DNA from 2 places in the Shewanella sp. ISTPL2 genome. Region 2 is predicted to be linked to the other one. Evidence: riboswitches for the same ligand, from Rfam matches in the RefSeq annotation. Region 2 holds a riboswitch; the other holds the start of a gene.
The links. Region 2 has a riboswitch for cyclic di-GMP ahead of gbpA (N-acetylglucosamine-binding protein GbpA). Riboswitches for the same ligand answer to the same signal wherever they lie in the genome.

Region 1: linked by a shared signal. The riboswitch ahead of HUB64_RS18415 (glycosyl hydrolase family 18 protein) and the one ahead of gbpA (N-acetylglucosamine-binding protein GbpA) in region 2 are both predicted to bind cyclic di-GMP.

Annotation. Positions count from the first base shown of each region.
Region 1 is NZ_JAAPAV010000001.1:4,180,357-4,188,303, forward strand. It holds gene HUB64_RS18410 (ROK family protein) at 1-521, shown strand, start outside; cyclic di-GMP riboswitch class I at 897-985, shown strand; gene HUB64_RS18415 (glycosyl hydrolase family 18 protein) at 1,099-3,705, shown strand; gene HUB64_RS18420 (FKBP-type peptidyl-prolyl cis-trans isomerase) at 3,838-4,308, opposite strand; gene HUB64_RS18425 (short-chain fatty acid transporter) at 4,559-5,914, shown strand; gene HUB64_RS18430 (HPP family protein) at 5,995-6,474, opposite strand; gene HUB64_RS18435 (TetR/AcrR family transcriptional regulator) at 6,751-7,365, shown strand; gene HUB64_RS18440 (DUF1294 domain-containing protein) at 7,459-7,947, opposite strand, start outside.
Region 2 is NZ_JAAPAV010000001.1:3,545,715-3,553,661, reverse strand. It holds gene gbpA (N-acetylglucosamine-binding protein GbpA) at 29-1,474, opposite strand; cyclic di-GMP riboswitch class I at 1,598-1,697, opposite strand; gene HUB64_RS15505 (TMEM165/GDT1 family protein) at 2,108-2,662, shown strand; gene norR (nitric oxide reductase transcriptional regulator NorR) at 2,713-4,320, opposite strand; gene norV (anaerobic nitric oxide reductase flavorubredoxin) at 4,548-6,077, shown strand; gene norW (NADH:flavorubredoxin reductase NorW) at 6,070-7,236, shown strand; gene katB (catalase KatB) at 7,352-7,947, opposite strand, start outside.

The sequences.
Region 1 (7,947 bases), 630 kb from region 2:
CCCAGGGTGAGCTTAAGTTTATCTGCAACGATATCGATGCGGGTATGCAAGCGACTTGTGATGCGAAATATGCCTGTGAGTTATTGGTCATGTGCGGCACTGGGATCGGTATGTCTATTGCCTTTAATGGACAAGTCTTTACGGGAGCGACGGGCGTGGCGGGGGAGTTGGGGCCTTGTCGCGTGATGACAGAATCTGGCGAGTTTAGTTTAGAGCAACTGGCCAGTGGCGATTCAGTGCGCAGCCGCAAAATCTCCACTCAGGATGATTTATATCGCGCGGGCAGTTATCTCGGCATGGGATTAGCGTGGGCGGTTAATTTATTTAATCCTAATCGAATTTGGCTTGCTGGCGGTATGATGAATAGCGCTCCTTACTACAAAGGCTGCCTCGAAAGCTTAAAGCAAATGGCATTGAGCGCGCCCTTAGCTGAGATGAAAATCAATCGTGTCGATGATATGGAAACCTTGGTTTGCCGCGGTTTATCAGTGATGCTCGCAAGGGACTATCCTCGTGCATAAGGATCATAAATAACCCCGTGCATAAGGATCATAAATGCCCCGCGCATAAGGATCATCATGTTGTTCGACAATGGTTTGCGCCATGAATGTTTAGTGATTGAGTTTTAGCTGCATAAGCGACGTAAATTGTGAAATATAAAGCAGGACTTGTGATGTCTTTGGCATATCGAGTCCTGTTTTTTTTATTCTTAAAGTATTCAGATAATCCTTATTATCCAAAGTAAATATTAGTGATAGTTGAATTTGCATAATTCCTTTCTTATCAGATGACTAGTTCTATTTACGATTTTGGCCAATAACACAGTTGATAATATCTTGTTGCAATTTTATTGCGCTTACGCTTATGCTGACATTTACAATGACAACGTTGTCATTGTGTGTAAAAGGCAAACCAGTTGAAAAACTGGGACGCAAAGCCTCCGGTCTAAGGGTTCGTCTGTACCTATGATAGCGGGGATACCACAGGTTTTTCTTCGTGCAGTTGTCAGTCGTTTTGCATGGTTTTAAGAGAGTGCTGTTTCCTGTCTACGCTTTGTTTGCCTTATTGATTCATATAAAAATTCAATAGGGATATCTCATGTTCAAGACTCAAATTTCAACATCAGCCTTGCTAGTGGCATCAGCGCTGGCATCTACCATCAGTGCCAGCGTTTTTGCAGCTGCACCCGGTAAACCGACTTTAGGTTGGGGCGAAACTAAGTTCGCTATTATTGAAGTGAATCAAGCGGCTACCGCTTACAATCAATTAGTTACGGTGAAAGATGCCGCCGATGTCTCCGTCAGTTGGAACCTTTGGAGTGGCGATGTGGGCAATAGAGCCCAAGTGTTACTCAGCGGCAATGTAGTTTGGGAAGGCCCATCTGGCGCGTCGGGAACCGCTAACTTTAAGGTGAACAAGGGCGGCCGTTATCAGATGCAAGTACAACTGTGTAACAGCGATGGCTGTACGGCGAGTGATGCTAAACAAATCCTCGTGGCTGATACCGACGGCAGCCATTTAGTGCCACTCAATGCTCCCCTAAAAGAAAACAACCGTCCCTATGCTAATAAATCAGGCAAAGTGGTGGGAGGTTACTTTGTCGAATGGGGCGTATACGGTCGTAAATTCCCGGTCGATAAGATACCTGCGCAAAACTTAACCCATATTTTATATGGCTTTACCCCAATTTGTGGTGGTGATGGCATCAATGATAGCTTGAAAGAAATCGAAGGCAGTTTCGAAGCGTTGCAACGTGCCTGTAGTGGTCGTGGTGATTTTAAAGTTGCGATTCACGATCCTTGGGCAGCGATTCAAATACCGCAGGCGGGAGTGAGTGAGCATTCAGATCCTTACAAAGGTAACTTTGGTCAATTGATGGCACTTAAGCAAGCACATCCAGATTTGAAGATTTTACCTTCGGTCGGTGGTTGGACCCTCTCGGATCCCTTCTTTTTCTTCGGTGATAAAACCAAGCGCGATATCTTTGTCGCTTCGGTGAAAGAGTTTCTACAGACATGGAAATTCTTCGATGGCGTTGATATCGACTGGGAATTTCCAGGGGGGAATGGCGCTAACCCAAATTTAGGTAATGCCAATGACGGTGAAACCTATGTGACTCTGATGCGTGAACTGCGGGCGATGCTTGATGAACTAAGCGCCGAAACGGGTCGTACCTATGAGCTGACCTCAGCGATTAGCGCAGGTGACGATAAAATTCAAAAAGTCGATTATCAGGCTGCTCAGCAGTACATGGATTACATCTTCTTGATGAGTTACGACTTTAATGGTGGTTGGACTAATACTGAACTCGGTCATCAAACCAATCTGTATGAAGCAAGTTGGGATCCCAATACCCGTTACACCACAGCTAATGGCGTTAATGCGCTGTTAGGCCAAGGTGTGACCCCAGGGAAAATTGTGGTCGGTGCCGCTATGTATGGCCGCGGCTGGACAGGTGTGAATGGCTACAGTGGTAATAATCCTTTCACGGGGACGGCAACGGGCAAAGTGAAAGGTACTTGGGAAGCTGGTGTGGTGGATTATCGTCAGATAGCGAACGAGTACATGGGGAGCGGTTGGACTTACAGTTACGACGAAACGGCCGAGGCGCCATCACTGTTCAAGGCATCTACTGGCGATTTAATCACTTTCGATGATGCTCGTTCAGTTAAAGCCAAGGGGCAATATGTGCTTTCTAATCAACTTGGTGGGCTTTTTGCGTGGGAACTTGATGCCGATAATGGTGACATTCTGAATGCCATGCACGAAGGTTTAGGTCATGGTGAAGGCACCACTCCGCCAGTGAATAAAGCGCCCATTGCCAATGCGGGCGCGGATGTGAATGTCACCGGTCCCGCCGATGTGACGCTCAATGGTAGCGGTTCGCGCGATCCTGAGAATAACGCGCTGACGTATCTTTGGACGCAAGTGTCTGGCCCAACTATTACCATCGCAAACGCGGATATGGCGAATGCGGCGATTCAATTGGGTGCAACATCTGCCGATGTCGTCTATGGTTTTAGCCTTAAAGTCACCGATCCTGAAGGATTATCTGCCACAGATTCAGTGACAGTAACCAACAAGGCTGATACGCCTAATCAAGCACCTGTAGTGACTCTGGCTCCGACTGCGACAGTTGAAGCGGGTAAAACCGTCAGTATAGTAGCGAGTGCCTCCGATGCAGATGGTGATGCCTTAACCTACGCTTGGACTGTGCCCGCAGGCGTGTCGGCAACCGGGCAAAATAGTGCCACGTTAGTAGTTACTGGCCCCAATGTTACCGAAGCGACCCTCTATGGTTTGAGCGTGCTGGTTTCCGATGGTGCCTTAGATGCAAGCGCATCGACGAATCTGACTGTGACGCCAAAAGTGGTAGGTGGTGGGTGCGATGCAACCGATCCCAATGCCGGTAACTATCCTGCTTGGCAAACCAGTGTGGTGTATAACACGGGCGATACTGTGAGTCATAGTCAGTTGGTATGGAAAGCAAAGTATTGGACGCAGGGTAATACGCCATCTCGCATCGCAGACCAATGGCAGCTACTCAGCCAAGTTGATCTCGGTTGGGATGCGGGTGTGGTGTATAACGGCGGTCAAACTACTCGCTATAACGGTCGTGTTTGGAAGGCGAGTTACTGGACTAAAGGTGATGTACCGGGTGTTGCAGCAGTATGGGTTGATATTGGCGCGGCAACCTGCCAGTAATCATCCAAAATTTTGATATTATTGGTTAAAAAATAAAGCCCTGCGAAGATTCAGGGCTTTTTTCTTTATTAAGCGAAAGGTTTTTTTATGAATACAGCCGAATGCGTTAAGACAGACTCATTGAAGACTGATTTAATTAATCTTAAGCAGTTCCACATCAAAAATTAACACAGAACCACCACCAATCTTGCCCGTGCTACGGTTACCGTAGGCGAGTTCACTGGGAATAAAAAACCGCATTTTATCGCCAACAACCATCAGCTGTACGCCCTCAGTCCAACCTTTAATTACCCTATTAAGCGGAAATGCGATGGGTTCGCCGCGATCAACCGAACTGTCAAACACAGTACCGTCAATCAAAGTGCCATGATAATGGACTGTCACTGTATCGCTGGCTTTAGGATGAACTGTGCCATCGCCCTGAGTTAATACTTGATATTGCAAACCTGAAGCTGTGGTAATCACACCTTCTTTGGTTTTGTTTTGTGTTAAAAACTCATTGCCTAAACGGATATTTTCTTGGGCGGCTTTTTGGCCATTCATCGAGGTAAAGAAGTAAAAAATCACCCCAGCAATCACCACAACGGCAAGTAACATTTTCATATAAAGAGCACCTTAGTTAATTTTTGCCATATTATCAGTTTTTTAGCATCAGATGCTATCGGCACTCGCGTGTGCGTTGAGCGGGATATCTGGTGCTACCAGTTCAAACCGTTAAAAACTCCCTCAAGACTTTATCCTGCTTTAGAGATCGCTTAATCTGTGGGCTTAAGACTCAATAAAAATTCAATAAAAACAAATAAGAACTAGGGCGTGTTGACGTTTTAGTTCAGATAATAAACAAGGAAAGTCTATGTTAAACAAAGCGGCAAAACCTCTGGTCAAACTCGTCGACCGATATCTACCCGATCCTTATATTTTCGTGCTTTTACTTACCTTAGTCGTATTAATTGCTGCTGTGGTCGCTGAACATAAAACCCCGCTGGAAGTCATCAATTATTGGGGCGATGGTTTTTGGACGCTGTTAAGTTTTTCGATGCAGATGCTGTTAGTGCTGGTGGCAGGATTTATGTTGGCAAGCTCGCCGCCGATTAAAAAGCTGCTCGATGCCATTGCTGGATTGGCTAAGTCGGCACCACAAACCATTATTTTAGTGACTTTGGTGTCACTGGCCGCCAGTTGGATTAACTGGGGTTTTGGGCTAGTGGTGGGCGCGTTATTTGCCAAAGCCTTAGCTCGCAAAGTGAAAGTGGATTATCGATTGCTGGTCGCCAGCGCCTATTCCGGCTTTGTGGTTTGGCATGGTGGGCTTGCGGGTTCGATCCCATTAACCATAGCGACGGCGGGGCATTTCTCTGAATCGCAAATCGGTATCATCCCTACCAGTGACACTATTTTCGCGAGTTATAATTTATTGTTAGTGGCAATTCTGTTTGTGGTCATGCCATTAGTGAATCGCTTTATGTTGCCTGAAGATAAGGACAGTGTTTATGTTGACCCAAGCGCCCTTGATGACAAAGGCAGCGAACCCGCAGCTTCGGCGTTGGAGCTTAACCCTGCCAATGTGAGCGAGCGTCAGCCTGAAAGCCGTCCTGCGGATAAGTTAGAAAATAGCCGTTTACTCGGCTGGAGCGTCGGTGGCGCTGGGCTTGTATACTTAGGTTATTACTTTTGGGTACAGGGCGGCAGCTTAAACCTCAATTTAGTGAACTTCTTATTTTTATTCCTCGCCATACTGTTACATCAAACACCACGCAGTTTATTAACCAGCTTGAATGAGGCCATTAAGGGCGGCGCAGGGATTGTTATCCAATTTCCCTTTTATGCGGGCATTATGGCGGTGATGGTGCAATCGGGTTTAGCTCAAAGTATTTCGGAAGGTTTTGTGGCCATCGCTAGCGCCGAGAGCCTGCCATTTTGGAGCTTTATCAGTGCAGGAATTGTGAATATTTTTGTACCATCGGGAGGTGGCCAATGGGCCGTGCAGGCGCCGATTATGTTACCCGCCGCACAGGCTTTAGGTGCTGATGTCGCTCGGGTCGCAATGGCCGTTGCTTGGGGAGATGCGTGGACTAACTTGATTCAACCTTTCTGGGCACTGCCTGTGCTGGCGATTGCAGGCTTAAAAGCGCGGGATATTATGGGCTTTTGTTTAATGCAACTGATGATCACAGGCGTGATTATCAGTATCGCGTTGAGTTGGTTCTAAAGGCAAAGTACAGCCAATTTTGCATTTTAGAGAAAGTGTAGGGCAATTTAAAATTGCCCTTTTTTATTGGCGATGAATGATTAAAACCACTTTTGTGGGTATTGCCGGCGGCAAAGTAAGTTGTGATACAGCCAACCAAAAGCCAGAATGAGCGCAACACCACTGGCGACGGGCATATACAGAAAATCCCAGTGCTGCGCCGTGAGCATAACGACCAGAGGATTCGCTCCCGCGGGTGGATGCACAGTATGAGTTAACATCATGACCGCTATACCTAATCCGACCGCAAGCCCTAAGGCTAGCGGGGAGACTCCTAAAGTATTTAGAATGATCAGTCCAACCAAACTCGTGAGTAAGTGGCCGCAGAGAATGTTTCTCGGTTGAGCGAGTGGACTTTCTGGCAAGGCAAACAACAACACCATAGTGGCACCAAAGGGGGCCATCAACCAAATGGTTTGCGGTGTTAGCTGTTCAAGCGTCGCTAAACTACTGATACACAACGTGGCTCCACACCCTGCGAGCAAGGCCATCTTTAGATTCTGTGGATTGATTCTTTGCATCTTTTCTCCCATTAATGGCTTGTGTTAAGCCCTTATTTTGATAATGAATTGTGGACGTGAATGTTCAGCAAACCATCGCCGCTAACATGCCGTGGTGTTCCGTATTCACTCTTGATTTCACTATTAACTTAATTTAGTTACATAAGTAGACAAATTTGTCTACCTATGTGAATGTTCTCACGAGTAGACTGACTTGTCTACTCGTGAGAAGATAGGACTCATATTTGTTAGCTAAAATTTGCTAACGAATGTTTACCAAAGAAGAGGAATGAGTTGATGCAGGGCACTGAGATTCAGACAGGTACGCCATCGGATAAACGGCAGCAATTGGTCACTACCGCATTTAAACTGTTTTATTTTCAAAGTGTGCATGGGGTGGGGATTAATCAGATTTTGCAGGAATCGGCGATCGCCAAAAAAACTCTGTACCACCACTTTGCCAGTAAAGATGAGTTAGTTGAAGCCGTGGTTCGCTATCGTGATGAGGTATTTTATCAATGGCTTAGCGAGCGAGTGAACGCATTGCCAGCGGGACGGGAGGGCATTGGTGGGTTATTTATCGCGCTCGATGATTGGTTTAATCAAAGAGTGCCGCAACTGTGTGAGTTTCGCGGCTGTTTTTTTATCAATGTCAGCGCCGAATTTACTGAGCCGAGCCATCCAGTGCACCAACTCTGCGCCCTGCATAAACTGCGAGTGGCGAGTTTAATTGAACAGCAAGTATCGGCATTGGGCTTGCCAGAAGCTAAGACCCAATTTCTCGTTGCGGCAATAGGTTTACTCAAAGAGGGTGCGATAGTGTCGGCGCAACTAAAAGGTGACACTCAGTCTGCACTGTTGGCGTTGTCTGTGGTAGATCAGTTGATCGATGCCGCGACTCATGCTGCTTAGACTGCCACCCTCAGATGGCGATTCTTAGATAAGGCGCCTTATATAAAAGCCTTTGTATAAAAGCTCTTACATAAAAGCCCTTAAATAAGAGCATTAGATAAACATATCTACGGCGCCAGTTTTTATGCCATAACCCAGTACGGCTAAGTTGGCGACGACGGTGAGCCAAAAGACGTTTCTAAATGAGGCTTTAATGGACTTGTGTCTTAACAGGTTTTGGGCAAATAGAGCGCCGGGCCAACCGCCCATGAGGGCGAGCAGATGTAATGTGCTTTCTTTAGTTCGCCATTTGTTACGTTTAGCGGCGGATTTATCGATGGCATAGGCGATAAAGGTGAGCAGGCTTAGTGTGATGTACATGCCCGCAATCCCGACTGGCAGCATATGTTGCTGTGCTGCGCCGATTAAGCCTGCAAGAAAAATCACCACCAATAACAGCGGCATAAGGCTTGAGCCTGAAGCGGCTGTATTGGATTTTTGAGCGCGACTACTTTGGGTGCGATTGTTCTGTGTGCGACCGCTTTGTGCTCGACTCTTTTGAGAACGATTGGTTTGAGGTGAAGCGCTGTTGCCCGTTTTGGC
Region 2 (7,947 bases):
TGAAGCTAGGTTAGCTCAAAAAGTTAATTTACAGCTCAGTCCACGCCATAGCCCAAGAAGCGCCAACACCTGGCTCAAATCCTGTGGCAGAAGCCGACCACTGCACGCAATAGCCGCTATAAGGAAATGGCTTACATTGATACACTTTGCCATTTTTAGGCTGTAACACTGTAGTACCTGCAACGTAACCTTTCACGCCTGCTGGGAATACAAAATCAGCTTCTGGTGCAGGAGCTTGATCCTTTAAGAAGAGATCAAAGTTCTGCTGAATAACATCACCTTGTTTAGGCTCAGCTTTTACCTGCAAATGATAATGCCCAGCTTTAGGCTCAACGACGTCTAACACTAAGCTCGCGCTGGTATTGTTAACAGTTTGGCTCACAAAACCTGACGCGGTGCCATCATGGCTAAACAAATACGCTGACACTAGCATCTCAGCGTTACTGGTTACATCAAAGCTGACCTTCGCCGCACCATCGATAATTTGATAATCGTCGGCAAGTGAAGTGACTTCTAAGCTGTTGCCCGGAGCAGGAGCTAAATCAAATCCTACTTCGACACGCTCAATACCTGAGTTTTTCGCTGTAAAAATGTCGTTTTTGCCATACACAGGCTCAATCACACCCGATGCATTTTTTTGTCCCGCTTTTAACTGGGACTGCTGGGCATTAATCGCGCTCGCTAATAGGAAAGGCCAATTTTGTTTATCACCTTGAGTCGCATCACTAATGGTAATGACTGTTTGCTTAGCCGTTTGCTCACCATTGGCGTCAAACACCCGGGTCATCACTTTATCGCCTGCTTTTAGATCGAGTGACGGATTGATATCCCCCACATCTTGCCATTCACTCGGCACAACAGGACCAGAGCCCAAGTTCACATCGATAGCATTGTAGAAACTATTCGTCGTATCTCCCACTTCCCACACGGCCAAGATCACTTGATAACCACTGCGACCTTCTGGCACGTAGCAGTCATGGGTCACTAACTTAGGCGGCTGTTCCATACCACCATCAACTACGCAAAAGGGTGCTAAGTCAAAGCTCGCTCGACTCAAAGCTTGGTTTGGGTTCCAATCTTGGCGAGTTAAATAGTAACGCCAATTACGGGTGACATGGTTTGCTGTGAACTGCCAACTGAACTTATTCCAGCCCGCTTTAATATCCGTCTTTGCCCAACGGCTCGGACTTTGTTCATCCAAAGGTGAAAAAGCACCATTGCCAGCACTCGCCAATTTGCCATCAGCAGGACCTGATTCAGGAAAACCCGATGGCCCCTCAACACTTTGCGGCTCCCATTGCACCGCACCACAATTGGCATTTTTACCTGTTTTACAGGCATATGAACGCGATTCAGGTGCCACAACATAACCGTGCGCCTGCGCAGAGATACTCACAAACGCATTCGTCGCCATTACTGCCGCGGCCAATAAACTCAATTTAGAAATAGGGGAAAAAACAGTAGGATTTGCCACTTTAATGCACTCCATTGATTGCCTATCATCCTAAACATAATGATAGGCTTAGATATAAAAGTGGTATTTGGGCAAACAACAGCATTAAACAGCAGTCGTTTATCTTTCACAGAAATCGAATTCTGCGGCAACTCCGCTATCTTAGTTCACTAAAAAATCCATTTACAACCTTAGACCGGAAGCTTTGCGTCCTAACTTTTCAATTAGTTTGCCAAATACAGTCGTTATCATTGAGTCACTACGAGTTAACAGTATGTAACCAAGTAGAAATGACTTGGCTAAATTAGCAACAAAAGACAACGTTGTCAAAAAATAATTCATTTATATTCATTAAGTTACAGAATGTGAATCGGTATTTTTCTGACACCTGTCAAACATTTATCAGCACCTACTGTTATAAACTCGTGCTTGAAACTAAATCTTACCTAGGTATAATGCCCACCTCGCTTCGGGGGAGTAGCTAACTGGATTTCGAGCCATCGTCATCTAGGGTGAACATCAACATACTTGGCAACATGCCATGGTGTTCACAGCAAATAATAGATTTGCCCAGCAAGACCTGAGCACAATTACCGCACCTAGGGGTGGACGGTTTATTGTGCTTATGTCATAACCACCCCTAAAGGATCACACTTGGAAGCCCTACTTGCCTCAACCTTTACGGTTGCTATCGCCGAAATTGGTGATAAAACTCAATTGCTTGCACTAATCCTCGCCGCAAGATTTAAAAATAAAACCGCCATTATTTTAGGTATTTTGCTGTCGACATTATTTAACCATTTTGCCGCAGCTTGGATTGGTCAATGGGCCATTAACTGGGTAAGCCCTGATCTTGCACGTTATTTAGTGGCTGCGTCATTCTTTGCGATCGCTCTTTGGGTGTTAATCCCCGATAAAGTCGATGCAGAAGAGAGCCGTTTCTATAAAATGGGCCCCTTTCTCGCCACCTTTATTCTGTTTTTTATCGCCGAAATGGGGGATAAAACGCAAATCGCAACTGTGGTATTAGCCGCAAAATACGATTCATTAACTATGGTGGTTGCTGGCACAACCTTAGGCATGCTGCTTGCTAACGTACCCGTAGTGATCGCAGGCCACTTCAGCGCTGAAAAATTGCCTATGTTGTGGATACATCGTGGCTGCGCCGTATTGTTCGCACTCTTAGGCGTAGCAACACTGTTCTTCTAAGAATCGAGGCAGGGGTTTTGCTGCAGAATAAAATTTCTTCACGCAATATTTTATTCTTTTAAACCTAACCGTTTTGCAAGTCGGTGCAAATTACCTGTATCGATTTGCAATATTCTTGCACACGCAGCCCAATTTTGTTGATTCGCGGCTAAAACTTGACGAATAAGTTGACGCTGATATCTCTCCGTCGCAGCCTTAAGCCCCAGCATAACACTGGAATTATCTTGCGATTGTCCCTCACGACAGGCCGACTCAGACCTAAATGCTAATTCACTGGCTAGCGTTGCGGCATCTGATGGCCTATCTTCGTCGACTGTTCTGTGTGCTTGATTCATCAAAGAATCGAGCTGAAAATGTTTATCACTTAAGCTGATATAAGCCGTTTTTAGCTCGGCTTTCGCCAACACCGCAGCCCTGTGTATCGCATGCTCTAGCTCACGCACATTACCCGGCCATGTATATTGCTCTAATAACTGCTGCGCTGCGGGTGTGATATTGATATGGGTGAGTCCTAACTTCGCTTTACAACGTTCAAGAAAAAAACCTGTCAGCATAACAATATCTTGCCCACGCTCTCTTAATGGTGCTACGTGGATAGGAAATACGCTCAACCTATGGTAAAGATCGAAACGAAAGCGCCCTTCCGTTGCCTCTTGGTGCAAAATTCGATTAGTGGCAGCAATAATCCGAGTATTCACTTTTAGGCTCTTATCACTGCCCACTCGCTGTAATTCACCGTATTGTAAAACCCTCAATAACTTAGCTTGCAGCCCCAAGGGAAGCTCCCCGATTTCATCTAAAAACAAGGTCCCCTTGTCAGCGAGTTCAAACTTGCCTTGCCTATGACTGATTGCCCCCGTAAATGCCCCTTTTACATGCCCAAATAACTCGCTTTCGGCGACGGACTCAGGCAATGCAGCGCAGTTTAAATAGATAAGTGATTTATCGGCTCTGGTCGATTGATTATGTATCGCCGCGGCCACTAACTCCTTACCCACGCCAGTTTCGCCAGTAATTAATACCGATAAATCAGTGCCTGCCACGGCACTTATCTGCTGCTTTAGCGATTGGATCTGTGTGGATTGCCCTATGATCTCCTGCTGACTAGCAGGACGATTGAGCACCTCAGTGCCATTGGAAACTTCAACAACTTGGGATTCTAGCTGTTGCATCAATAACGCAGTATTAAGACTGGCTGCGGCCAGTGCGCTGATCACACGCAACTCGCTATCACTAAAACCATCAAACTGATGAGGGTTGAAACCATCAATGGTGAGCGCCCCTATTAAGCGATCGTTCGCGATTAGTGGTAAACCAATGCAAGCATGTACATGTAAGTTCGCACTATGATGTGGAATTAAACCATCATACGGATCGGGAAGTTCACTGTCGGCCGGGAAACGAACCACATCGCCAGCACGGGCGATAGCCTCTAATCTCGGATGTTCACTAATTTGAAAGCGACGCCCTAACACTTCGGCAAAGAGCCCATCTATCGCCAAGGGGACAAATTGCTGCTCCCGAAATGCCAATAATGCCGCAGCATCACAATTGACACGCCGCCTGACCACTGCCAACAAACGCTCAAATCTGTCTTGCGTCGACACGCCGACAGTTAAATCTAAGGCTAACTGAGTTAAATCAGCATGGGCACTCATAGCACATCCACAGTCAAATAAAGTCATATTGACAACAGTGTAATGTCAATTTGACCAATATCAAACTGTCATTATGACACTACTAAGTGATTTCAAAATATTAAAATACGTTAATACTAATAAAAATCAATACATTAGAATGTTGGCATAGTGAGTGCAATTAGAGATTTAACTAAATAAGCAAGATTTACGTAGCGCATTCATTATTAATTATCACAGGTGTATTTATGACTATTCATGTAAAAAACAATATCCACTGGGTGGGTCAACGCGATTGGGAAGTGCAAGATTTTCATGGTACTGAGTACAAGATAACTAAAGGCACAAGCTACAATAGCTACCTTATCCGTGAAGAAAAAACCGTGTTAATTGATACAGTTGATCATCGGTTTAGCCAGCAATTCTTACAAAATCTTGAAGCTGAAATTAATTTAACCGACATAGACTATATTGTGATGAACCATGCAGAGGAAGACCACTCAGGCGCCCTGACTGCATTAATGGCCAAAATTCCTAACACTCCAATTTACTGCAGTGAAAATGCGGTCGACTCCATTGTAGGACATCACCACCACCCAGAATGGAATTTCATTACCGTAAAGACAGGGGATAGTTTAGCGATAGGCAATGGTAAGCAACTGATATTTATCGAAGCACCTATGTTGCATTGGCCAGATAGCATGATGACATACCTCACCGAAGATGCGGTTTTATTCAGTAACGATGCCTTTGGCCAACACTATTGCGACGAACATTTATTCAATGATGAGGTTGATCAAAATGAATTAATGGAACAATGCCTACGGTACTACTCAAACATTTTAACGCCCTTTAGCAGCCTAGTAACGGCTAAAATTCACGAAGTATTAAGCTTTAATTTACCTGTAGATATGATCGCAACTTCACACGGCATTGTGTGGCGTGATAATCCAGCCCAAATTATTCACCAATATTTAGCTTGGGCCGACGCTTATCAAGAAGACCGCATCACGATTTTCTACGACTCCATGTCCAATAATACTCGCATGATGGCCGACGGTATCGCTCAAGGTATCCATGATGTTGACCCCAATGTAGCGGTAAAAGTGTATAACGTCGCACGTCATGATAAAAACGAAATCCTTGCACAGGCATTTAGGTCAAAAGGTATTTTAGTCGGCTCATCCACCATGAATAATGTGATGATGCCTAAAATTGCCGCCATGCTTGAAGAAATCACGGGCCTGCGTTTTCGCAATAAAAAGGCGGCAGCTTTTGGTAGTTATGGCTGGAATGGCGGCGCAGTCGATAGAATTCACACTCGTTTGATGGATGCTGGTTTTGAAACCTCAGTGGGATTAAAAGTCAAATGGCGTCCCGATCGAGATGCGATGCAAGAATGCCGTCAGCACGGCCAGCGAATCGCGCGAGAATGGGCATTGCGGCCCCTTGATAGCGCTAATAGTCGCTCTATCATTAATCAAGTCATGTCAAAACCTAGCCAAGCCACCACGGCCAGTCAAACAGCTGAAAATACTGCTACTAATAACGTCCCTGTGACAGCACCGATTGCAACAAAAGCGTGCGAATTAAATGATACACAATCAATGATTTGCACCGTTTGCCAATGGATTTACGACCCTGAAAAAGGAGAACCTAATCAAGATGTCATTGCTGGCACACCTTGGACTCAAGTGGCCGAAGACTTCCTCTGTCCCGAATGTGGCCTAGGTAAAAGCGTTTTCGCTGTCATAAAAAATGAGGTGACTAATGTCTAAACCTATCGTCATTATCGGCAGTGGATTCGCGGCATATCAGCTAGTCAAAACACTGCGACGTTTAAACCGCGAACAACCGATTACAGTTATCACAGCCGACTCTGGTGACGAATACCATAAACCAGATTTAAGCCATGTGTTTAGCCTTAAAAAAATGGCGTCAGACCTCATAAAATTGACCGCGACTGAATTTGCACATGAGCAACAAATTGATGTAATAAATCACTGTGAAGTCATAAAAATAGATAAAGTTCGTCAGGTAGTCTGTTGCCATCAAGGACGCGAAATTGCGTACAAAAAATTAGTGCTTGCCACGGGTGCGCGACCCTTTATTCCGCCTATAGAGGGGGATGGCGTCGATATCATCCACACAGTTAACAGCTTAATGGAGTATCAGGCCTGCGAAGCAGACATCCATGGCGCGAGGAGAGTACTGGTTATCGGTGCTGGTTTGGTCGGAGTTGAACTGGCAATGGACTTAGCAACTGCAGGTAAGCAAGTGTTTTTGGTCGATCCACAAGCGAGCTTAATGCCGAATATGCTACCCGAAATGTTAAACCACAAACTGACCGCTGTACTAAAGCAGCATAACGTCACAGTGCAATTGCAAACCCGAGTCAGCCAACTGCAACACCAAGATGGCAGTATCTCTGTGTGCCTAGATAATGACCAGCGGTTTATTTGTGATGCGGTTATCTGTGCAGCGGGACTTCTCCCTAACAGTCAACTTGCCCAGCATGCGGGGCTAGAGGTCAATAAAGGTATCGTCGTTAACGAATGCTTACAAACCAACGATGCCCATATTTATGCGCTAGGTGATTGCGCCCAAATCAACGACCAAAATAGGGCCTATTTGCAACCTGCGTTACTGAGCGCCAATGCACTGGCGAACACATTACTGAACCAACCGACAGCAGTGAATTTTCCCGCCATGCTCATTAAAGTGAAAACGCCACTGTTACCTATGCAACTCAGCGGTATAACAGTGAATGGCGTCCATCGCTGGCAAGTCGATATTGATGCTCAAGGAAGCTGTATTAAAGCATTCGACGTGGATGAAACATTTATAGGATTTATCGTAACCGAGGATAAAATGCAGCAAGCATTTGGATTGTTAAAGCAGCTAAATAGCCCTAACGCGGCACTCATCGCGGCCTAAGAGCACATTAACGAGAATGTTAATATTATTGTCGCTGATAATAAAAACTGAGTAGAGGCTTTCTACTCAGTTTTATCGTTTCTACTATTATTCAAACATTCGCAACAGCAATAGTTTAAAGACCTAATGCCAGTTTAATACGTTGTCCGTAATCCGCATCGGCTTGAGTAAAATGCGCCACCATACGTTGCTGCACATCTAAACTCGCTTGACTTAATGAACCCGAAATTGTTGCCACTAGGCGCGCTTTCTCAGCTTCAGAGAAGATGCGATACAAATTACCCGCTTGGGTATAATCGTCTTGGTTATAACGACTGTAACGCGCCGCTTCACCTTCTAAACGCAATGGTGGTTCGCTAAAGTTTACTGGCTCAACCAAGGCATCAGCAGTGCTGTTCGGGCCATAGTTTGCCGAAGCGTCGCCACCAGTTTGACTGCCATGATAAGGACATTGTGTACCCGCCATCGCACCTGCACGTTGATGGTGATTTGCCTTAGCGGCATGCGGGCAATTCACTGGCAATTGGTTGTAGTTAGCACCAATGCGGTAACGCTGCGCATCGGCGTAGGCAAATAAACGTGCTTGTAACATCTTGTCTGGTGAAGCCCCGACGCCTGGGACCAAATTACTAGGTGCTAATGCCACTTGCTCAACTTCAGCAAAGTAGTTTTGTGGCAGACGATTCAGCTCTAATACACCAATCTCAAGTA